Linked DNA regions of Telluria mixta. Each later gene encodes a partner of the first gene's protein in a complex. Links are inferred from orthologs where the notes say so. Each region holds a gene or a part of one and is shown on either strand. Other genes may lie near its edges.

The links. The genes of interacting proteins can lie anywhere in the genome.
Region 2: the proteins of tig (region 1) and rpsG are in contact, whole or in part, in a crystal structure (PDB 3GTY), measured with the Thermotoga maritima proteins. The link is inferred for Telluria mixta from one-to-one orthologs. Residues at the interface, in WP_004081061.1 of Thermotoga maritima: Glu122, Val124, Val129, Leu130, Tyr133, Glu188, Gly259, Ile262, Tyr263, Glu266, Ser270, Glu273, Gln274, Glu277, Arg308, Gln311, Ile312, Ser315, Tyr316, Glu325, Arg329, Arg336, Leu363, Phe366, Trp367, Arg373, Leu377, Arg381, Leu384, Glu387; in WP_004081843.1 of Thermotoga maritima: Lys34, Lys52, Lys55, Glu59, Arg62, Gln63, Glu66, Asn67, Lys69, Val71, Arg95, Ala109, Lys110, Lys111, Gly112, Arg113, Pro114, Glu117, Glu121, Ile124, Ala125, Tyr127, Asn128, Asn129, Thr130, Gly131, Lys135, Asp139, Arg142, Met143.

The regions. Positions count from the first base shown.
Region 1 is NZ_CP119520.1:6,126,803-6,130,825, forward strand. Bases 49-2,934 are described here. They hold tig (trigger factor), read right to left. Parts: upstream 2,219-2,934; coding sequence 878-2,218; downstream 49-877. Other genes in these bases: clpP (ATP-dependent Clp endopeptidase proteolytic subunit ClpP), read right to left, coding at 177-794; P0M04_RS27025 (efflux RND transporter permease subunit), read right to left, coding at 2,495-2,934. In the rest of the region: more of P0M04_RS27025, read right to left, coding at 2,935-4,023. UniProt on the Bacillus subtilis protein: Involved in protein export. Acts as a chaperone by maintaining the newly synthesized protein in an open conformation. Functions as a peptidyl-prolyl cis-trans isomerase.
Region 2 is NZ_CP119520.1:1,615,010-1,620,104, forward strand. The notes cover bases 1,054-3,980. They hold rpsG (30S ribosomal protein S7), read right to left. Parts: upstream 2,789-3,980; coding sequence 2,318-2,788; downstream 1,054-2,317. Other genes in these bases: fusA (elongation factor G), read right to left, coding at 1,054-2,182; rpsL (30S ribosomal protein S12), read right to left, coding at 2,915-3,298; P0M04_RS07200 (phosphoethanolamine transferase), read left to right, coding at 3,676-3,980. In the rest of the region: more of fusA, read right to left, coding at 77-1,053; more of P0M04_RS07200, read left to right, coding at 3,981-5,095.

The sequences.
Region 1 (4,023 bases):
GCAGGTTTCAGTTGAATTGCTATGAATATAACGCTAATACGAGGGCGCAACAAGTGCGCACGACACCATGCTACCCGATTTGAAAACAAAACGCCCGAAGCGCTGTCGCGTCCGGGCGTATTTGAGCAACAGTTGTCGAGTACTCCACGCGATCTCGAAAACCGCGCGGATTAGCCTCAGCCGCGGTTCGTCAGAACCTTGTCGATGAGGCCATATTCCACGGCCTCTTCGCTCGACATGAAACGGTCGCGATCGGTATCCTTGTGGATCTGTTCGATCGTCTGGCCGGTGTTGTCCGCCATGATGCGGGCCAGGCGTTCGCGCAGGTACAGGATTTCCTTGGCCTGGATCTCGATGTCCGACGCCATGCCCTGCGAGCCACCGGACGGCTGGTGGATCATGACACGCGAGTTCGGCAGCGAGAAGCGCTTGCCCTTGGCCCCGGCCGCCAGCAGGAACGCGCCCATCGAGGCGGCCAGGCCGGTGCACAGGGTCGACACGTCGGGCTTGATGAAGTTCATCGTGTCGAAGATGGCGAGGCCGGCCGACACGGAACCACCCGGCGAGTTGATGTACAGCGAGATGTCCTTGTCCGGATTCTCGCTCTCCAGGAACAGCAGCTGGGCCACGATGAGGTTGGCCATCTGGTCGTTGACAGGACCGACCAGGAAAATCACGCGCTCCTTCAGCAGGCGCGAGTAGATGTCGTAGGCGCGCTCGCCGCGGCCGCTCTGCTCGATCACCATCGGCACGAGGCCGAGGGCTTGGGTATCCAATGCCGGATTACGATTCATACCTGTCAATTCCTTTGTAAAAGTTACGAAGCCGCACTATCTCAGATTTCTCTCGGGAACGTCGTACGGCTTCCTCAAGGAAGTTAAGCCTGAGCAGCGCTTCCCATCAGCTCGTCAAAGGCGATGTCCTTGGTCGTCACCTTTGCCTTGCCGAGCACATAGTTAACGACGTTTTCTTCCAATACAAGAGCTTCCACTTCGCCCAGGCGGCGACGGTCGCTGTAGTAGTACTTCAGGACTTCCTTCGGGTCTTCGTAGCTCTGCGAGAAGTCTTCGATCTGGGCTTTCACCTGCTCTTGGGTTGCCTGCAGGTTGTTTTCCTGGACCAGTTGCGACAGGATCAGACCCAGGCGCACGCGGCGCTCGGCCTTGGTGGCGAACAGGTCGGCCGGGAACGGCAGGCTTTGCACGTCCATGCCGCGCTGGGCCATGTCCTGGCGGGTCTGCTCGGCCAGGCGCTGCGAATCCTGCTCGATCATGACCTTCGGCACGTCCATCTCGGTGTGCTTGACCAGCGCATCCATCACGGCTTCCTTGTTGCGGGCCTTGATGCGGGCGTTGACTTCACGCTCCAGGTTGACCTTGATGTCTTCGCGCATCTTTTCGATGCTGCCGTCTTCGATGCCCAGCGACTTGGCGAACTCGCCGTCGACTTCCGGCAGGTGCGCCCATTCCAGCTTCTTCAGCGTGATGGTGAACTCGGCGGTTTTACCGGCCACGTCCTTGCCATGGTAGTCTTCCGGGAACGCCAGCGGGAAGGTCTTCGACTCGCCCACTTTCAGGCCGACGGTCGCGGCTTCGAATTCCGGCAGCATGCGGCCTTCGCCCAGCACGAACGCGTAGTCTTCGGCTTTACCGCCCGGGAATTCGACGCCGTCGATGACGCCGACGAAGTCGACCGTCACGCGGTCGCCGTTCGCTGCGACCGGCTCGCCGCCGTCGCCGTGCTCACCGGCTTCGCCCTTGGTGTGGTAGTGCACGCGCTGCTTGCGCAGGATATCGATGGTCTTGTCGATCTCGGCATCGGTGACGTCGGTCTTGACCGTTTCGATCTCGATGTCGGCCAGCGCCGGCAGCGTGACTTCCGGGTAGACTTCGAAGGTCGCGTCGAAGGCCAGCATGCCTTCCGGTGCATCCTGCTTCGGCTCGATTTTCGGCATGCCGGCAACGCGCAGCTGGGCTTCGTCGGCGGCGGCGCCAAAGGCCTGGCCGACCTTGTCGTTCAGCACGTCGGATTCGATCTGGTAGCCGTATTGTGCGGCGACCATCTTCAGTGGCACCTTGCCCGGACGGAAGCCCGGCGCACGTGCGGTCTTGGCCTGCTTCTTGAGGCGCTTTTCAACTTCCGTACGTACGTCGCTCAGCGGAAAAGAGAGAGTCAAGCGACGCTCGAGTTTACCCAGGTTTTCGACTGCAGTTGCCATTGTAAAAATCGTCCAAAAAAATAATTGTTCGTGGTGCGAGGAAGGGGACTCGAACCCCTACACCATTGCTGGCGTCAGGACCTAAACCTGGTGCGTCTACCAATTTCGCCATCCTCGCGCAGGATTGCTGATCTTGCCACAAAAACAAAGGGCGCCCGACAACGAAACCGGCCGCCCTGAATCCAATGTCTAGGGGCTACAACTTCAACCCGATATTTTACTGGATTTTCTGACACGATTGGGCACATTTTAATTCGTAGTAAATCGCCCGATATTTCAAGGATTTACGACAGCCGCCCTCTCGCGCACGGGGCGCTTTACGCGGAACCATGCCGCATACAGCGCCGGCAGGAACAGCAGCGTGAGCGCCGTGGCGACCAGTAATCCGCCCATGATCGCGATCGCCATCGGCCCCCAGAACACGGAACGGGACAGCGGAATCATCGCCAGCGCCGCCGCGGCGGCCGTCAGCAGGATCGGCCTGCAGCGCCGCACGGCGCTTTCCACGATCGCCTCCCACGCGGGGTGCCCGGCCGCGATGTCCTTCTCGATCTGGTCGACGAGGATGACGGAATTGCGCACCACCATGCCGAACAGCGCGATCACGCCGAGATTGGCGACGAAACCGAACGGCGAATGGAACAGCAGCAGCGCCATCGCGGCACCCGCGATGCCCAGCGGCCCGGTGAGGAAGACCATCACGGCGCGCGAAAAACTGTGCAGCTGCAGCATCAGGAGGGTGAAGACGATGAAGAGCACCAGCGGCACGTTCGCCGAGATGGAGTCTTCCGCCGTCGAGCTGTTCGCGGCCGCGCCTTCCAGCTTGATGCGGTAGCCGGCCGGCAGCTTCGCGCGCAGCGCTTCCAGCTTCGCGTTGACCTGGTCGGACACGGTCGGCCCCTGCACGCCTTCGACGACGTCCGACTGGACCATGATCGCCCACTCGCGCCCGTAGCGCTGCACGACACCCGGCTCCCACACGAATTCGATGCGCGCCAGCTGCGACAGCGGCACGGCCCTGCCGGTCGGCGTCGGCACGTTCGTGTTGGCGAGGACGGACATGTTCGAGCGCTCGTCCAGCGGCTGGCGCACGACGATGTCGATCAGCCGGTTACTCTCGCGGAACTGGCCGACCGTCGTCCCCGACAGCAGGGTCGCGATCGTGCGGCGCACGGTCTGGGACGTGACGCCCAGCGCGCGCATCTTGTCCTGGTCCAGCTCCAGCCGCAGCACCTTGACGGACTCGTTCCAGTTGTCGTTCACGCCCACCGTGTTCGGGTTGGCGATCATGATCTCCTTGACCTGGTCGGCCACCTTGCGCACGACGCCGATATCCGGCCCCATCACCTGGAACTGCACGGGATACGGCACCGGCGGCCCGTTCGGCAGCAGTTTGACGCGGCCCCTGACTTCCGGGAAATCCGACCTGAACCTGTCTTCGATCTTGCGCTTGAGGGCATCGCGCTGGTGCACGTTCTTCGGCAGCACGACGAATTGCGCTACGTTCGACGCCGGGAAGATCTGGTCCAGCGGCAGGTAGAAGCGCGGGCTGCCCGTGCCGATGTACGACGTCACGCTGTCCGTCTCCGGCTGCGCGCGGGCGAAGGCCTCGAATTTCTTCGCCAGCGCCTCGTTGACGGCGAAACTCGTGCCTTCCGGCGCCCACATCTCGACCATCAGTTCGGGGCGGCTCGAATCCGGGAAGAACTGCTTCTCGATGAACTTGAAGCCGAACACGCCCAGGAAGAACACGGCCAGCGACAGCACGATCGTCGTCTTGCGCCATTCCACACAGCGGTCGACGA
Region 2 (5,095 bases), 4.5 Mb from region 1 along the record:
CTTCCTTTAAAAGAACAATATCTTATTTTTTGTAGGACAGAGCAGGTTCACCGCCCTGTCCTCGACTGATTAACTATTACTTGGCTTTTGCCGTAACGATGGCGTCCATCACATGCTTCGGTGCTTCAGCATAGTGCTTGAATTCCATCGTGTAGGTCGCACGACCCTGGGTTGCCGAACGCAGCACGGTCGAGTAACCGAACATTTCCGACAGCGGGACTTCGGCCTTGATGATCTTGCCGCCGCCACCCGGGATCTCGTCCATGCCCTGCACCATGCCGCGGCGGGACGACAGGTCGCCCATCACCGTACCGGCGTAGTCTTCCGGCGTTTCCACTTCCACGGCCATCATCGGCTCGAGGATGACCGGGTTGGCGCGACGGCAGCCTTCCTTGAATGCCATCGAACCAGCCATGCGGAACGCGTTTTCGTTCGAGTCCACGTCGTGGTACGAACCGAAGGTCAGCGTGACTTTCACGTCGACCACCGGATAGCCGGCCATCACGCCGCTCGACAGCGTCTCGCGCACACCTTTTTCGACCGCCGGGATGAATTCACGCGGAATCACACCACCCTTGATCGCGTCGATGAACTCGAAGCCCTTGCCCGGTTCCTGCGGCTCGATCGACAGCACGGCGTGACCGTACTGACCACGACCACCCGACTGCTTGACGAACTTGCCTTCGACGTCGCTGACCGACTTGCGGATCGTTTCGCGGTAAGCCACCTGCGGCTTGCCGACGGTCGCTTCCACGCCGAATTCACGCTTCATACGGTCGACGATGATCTCCAGGTGCAGCTCGCCCATACCACCGATGATGGTCTGGCCCGATTCTTCGTCGGTGCGCACGCGGAACGACGGGTCTTCCTGAGCCAGACGGTTCAGTGCCAGGCCCATCTTTTCCTGGTCGGCCTTGGTCTTCGGCTCGACGGCCTGCTGGATCACCGGCTCCGGGAACACCATCTTTTCCAGGATGATCGGGGCAGCCGGGTCGCACAGCGTTTCACCGGTCGTCGCTTCTTTCAGGCCGACAGCAGCGGCGATGTCGCCGGCGCGGACTTCCTTGATCTCTTCGCGCTGGTTCGCGTGCATCTGCAGAATACGGCCGACGCGCTCTTTCTTGCTCTTGATCGGGTTGAACACGGTGTCGCCCGACTTGATGACGCCCGAGTACACGCGGAAGAAGATCAGCTGGCCGACGAACGGGTCGGTCATGATCTTGAATGCCAGCGCAGCGAATTTCTCGTCGTCCGATGCCGTACGGGTGACCGGCTGGTCGTCCTCGTCGGTACCGCTGACCGGCGGAATGTCGACCGGCGACGGCAGGTACTCGATGACCGCGTCCAGCATGGCCTGCACGCCCTTGTTCTTGAAGGCGGTGCCGCACATCATCGGGACGATTTCCGAAGCGATCGTACGCTGGCGCAGTGCCTGCTTGATCTCGGCTTCGGTCAGCTCGCCCTCTTCGAGGTACTTGTTCATCAGGTCTTCCGACGCTTCAGCAGCGGTCTCGACCAGTTTTTCGCGCCATTCGTTGGCTTGATCGACCAGCTCGGCCGGGATCTCGCGGTAGTCGAACTTCATGCCCTGCGACGCGTCGTCCCAGTAGATCGCTTGCATCTTGACGAGGTCGACCACGCCCTTGAAGTTGTCTTCGGCGCCGATCGGGATCTGCAGCGGGATCGGGTTGGCCTTCAGGCGGGCGCGCATCTGCTCGTACACCTTGAAGAAGTTCGCACCGGTACGGTCCATCTTGTTGACGAACGCCAGACGCGGGACTTTGTACTTGTTAGCCTGACGCCACACGGTTTCCGACTGCGGCTGCACGCCGCCGACTGCACAGTAGACCATGCAGGCGCCGTCCAGGACGCGCATCGAACGCTCCACCTCGATGGTGAAGTCGACGTGGCCCGGGGTGTCGATGATGTTGAAGCGGTGCGGCTCGAAATTGTTCGCCATACCCTTCCAGAAGCAGGTCGTCGCTGCCGAGGTAATGGTGATGCCGCGCTCTTGCTCCTGCTCCATCCAGTCCATGGTAGCTGCACCGTCGTGCACTTCACCGATCTTGTGGTTCACACCGGTGTAGAACAGGATGCGCTCGGTGGTCGTCGTCTTACCGGCGTCGATGTGAGCGGAGATACCGATGTTACGGTAGCGCTCAATAGGGGTAGTGCGTGCCATAAATTTTCCTAACTTTTGAATGGACAAAACCGAGCAGCATTCTGGTGATCAAAATGAGCTCGGCCTGAACAACTGATACTGCATGGCCGCACCACCCCGGAGGCGTTCTGCCCCCAAGGGAAGTTGGCCATTCGCTTAGAAGCGGAAGTGCGAGAACGCCTTGTTCGCTTCAGCCATACGGTGGACTTCGTCACGACGCTTCATCGCGCCGCCGCGGCCTTCTGCTGCTTCCATCAGCTCGCCACCCAGGCGCTGCTGCATGGATTTCTCGCTACGCTTGTTTGCGGCTTCGCGCAACCAACGCATAGACAGGGCCATACGGCGGACCGGACGCACTTCAACCGGCACCTGGTAGTTGGCGCCACCGACGCGGCGGGACTTCACCTCGACCATCGGCTTGCAGTTGTTGATCGCGGTTGCGAACACTTCCAGCGGGTCCTTGCCCGATTTCGACTGGATGTAGTCGAAGGCACCGTAGATGATGTTTTCTGCGACCGACTTCTTGCCGGACAACATCAGGACGTTGACGAACTTGGCGAGATCGATGTTGCCGAATTTCGGATCCGGCAGAATTTCGCGCTTGGGTACTTCACGACGACGTGGCATTTCAATTCCTTCCTGTCTTCAGTTGAGTGCTTGCGCACTCGCGAAAGGCCATCAAAGCCCTTCACTTACTCGGCCTTCCGGCCGCCTCAACTAACTCAATATTAATTTACCCAGATTGCAAGAAGATTACTTCTTGGCAGCCTTGGCACGCTTGGCACCGTACTTCGAACGGGCCTGCTTACGGTCTTTCACGCCCTGGGTATCCAGTGCACCGCGGACCATGTGGTAACGCACACCCGGCAAGTCTTTCACACGACCGCCGCGGATCAGCACGACCGAGTGTTCCTGCAGGTTGTGGCCTTCACCGCCGATGTACGAAATGACTTCGAAACCGTTGGTCAGGCGGACTTTGGCGACTTTACGCAGTGCCGAGTTCGGCTTCTTCGGGGTCGTCGTGTAGACACGGGTGCAGACACCACGCTTTTGCGGGCAGTTTTCCAGTGCCGGCGACTTGCTCTTCACAACCGCGGCTTCACGCGGCTTGCGAATCAGTTGATTGATGGTTGGCATCGTTCAAAAATCCAACAAAATGACTACTAGTTAATGACCCGGGGCTCTTGCTTCCCGGGGCTGAAACCTTGTCCCGCAACTCTCTGTACAGGCGACGAAAGCCACTCACCAGCGGGAGCGGCTGTTATGCGTAAACCATGCGTAGAATAATTCGAGAACTCGCGAGTATAGACCTGAAGCGGGGCCGGGTCAACAAACTTGCTGACCAAGCACCCCGACAGCGGCGGGAGATTGCGTAAACGCTCAGTAGATGTCGTGATAACGACACAACCAGTGTACGATGGATTTCATCCGTTGTGCAGAGGGAATGGCGTTACCTGTGGCAAAAATCGGATAATAGCCGACTTCGCCCACGCTCTGCCGCATACGCACGCTCGATGTCATTCCTGCTACGCCCGCGCAACCTGTACGTCGCGCTCACTTATCTGCTCCTGTCCTGCGTGCCGTACGTGGCGCCGCTGTTCGGCCAGCCGCTGTCGCACCCCGGCCAGGTGGCCGGCATCGAACTGCTGGCCTGGCTGGGCGTATGGGGCGTGTTCAAGCGCCCGGCGTACTTCCACTGGCTGCTGCTGCCCGCCTTCCTCGCGCTGCCCGTCGAGCTTTATTTATTTGCGTTCTACGGCCAGGGGATCTCCACGCACCACCTCGGCATCATCGCGGAGACGAGTCCGGCCGAGGCCATGGAATTCCTCGGCAGCAAAGTCTGGCTGCTGGCCGGCGTCTTCCTCGGCGTGCTCGCATGGTTCGTCACGAGCTGGATCGCGGCCTGGCGCACGCGCGACCTCGACTGGGCCGACGTGTCGCGCCCCGTCGTGCTGGGCGTGCTGGCGATCGCGGCCGTTGTCTTCGCCTACGGCCTGAAATACGGCGTCGCCCCGCCGCCGCTGACGCGTGCCGCTCCGGGGTCGGCGACCGTCCGGCTCGTGAAGACGCCCGCCCCGGACAGCGTCGAACCCGCCAGCGAAGAGACCGCAGCGCCGCGCCCGTCCAGCATCCCGCGCGCCGCATCGCTGCCGCCGCTGGCGCACTGGATGAAGCTGCCGTTCGACCTGGACGCGTTCGCCCACTCGTGGCCGTTCGGCCTGGCCGCGCGCGGCGTCGATTTTTACAAGGAACGCGTCTACCTCGCCGACCTGAACCGGAGAAGCGCCCGCTTCCGCTTCGATGCGCACCTGGCCGAACCGAACGACGATCCGCAGGTGATCGTGATGGTGATCGGCGAATCGTCGCGCTACGACCGCTGGAGCCTGAACGGCTACGAGCGCGACACGAACCCGCTGCTGTCGAAGGAAGACAACCTCGTCGTGCTGCGCGACGTGATCACGTCCGTGTCGGCCACGCGCTTGAGCGTCCCCGTCATCATCTCGCGCAAGCCGGCCACGCAAAGCCTCAAGGACGGGTTCTCGGAAAAATCCTTCCTGACCGCGTTCAAGGAAGCGGGCTATAAAACGTTCTGGCTGTCGAACCAGATCTCGTTCGGCAAGTTCGACACGCCCGTGTCCGTGTTCGCGAAGGAAGCGGACGTCGTCGACTTCCTGAACCTGGGCGGCTTCACGGACAATTCCAATTACGACGAAATCCTGTTCGGCCCGCTGAAACATGCCGTCGCGGACCCGGCGCCGAAAAAGCTGATCGTGCTGCACACGCTGGGCAGCCACTGGAACTACAGCCACCGCTACCCGAAGCAGTTCGACAAATGGCTGCCGTCGCTGTACGGCATCGACAAGCCCGTCTACACGGACATCCGCATCAAGGACAAGCTGAACAACAGCTACGACAGCTCGATCCTGTACACGG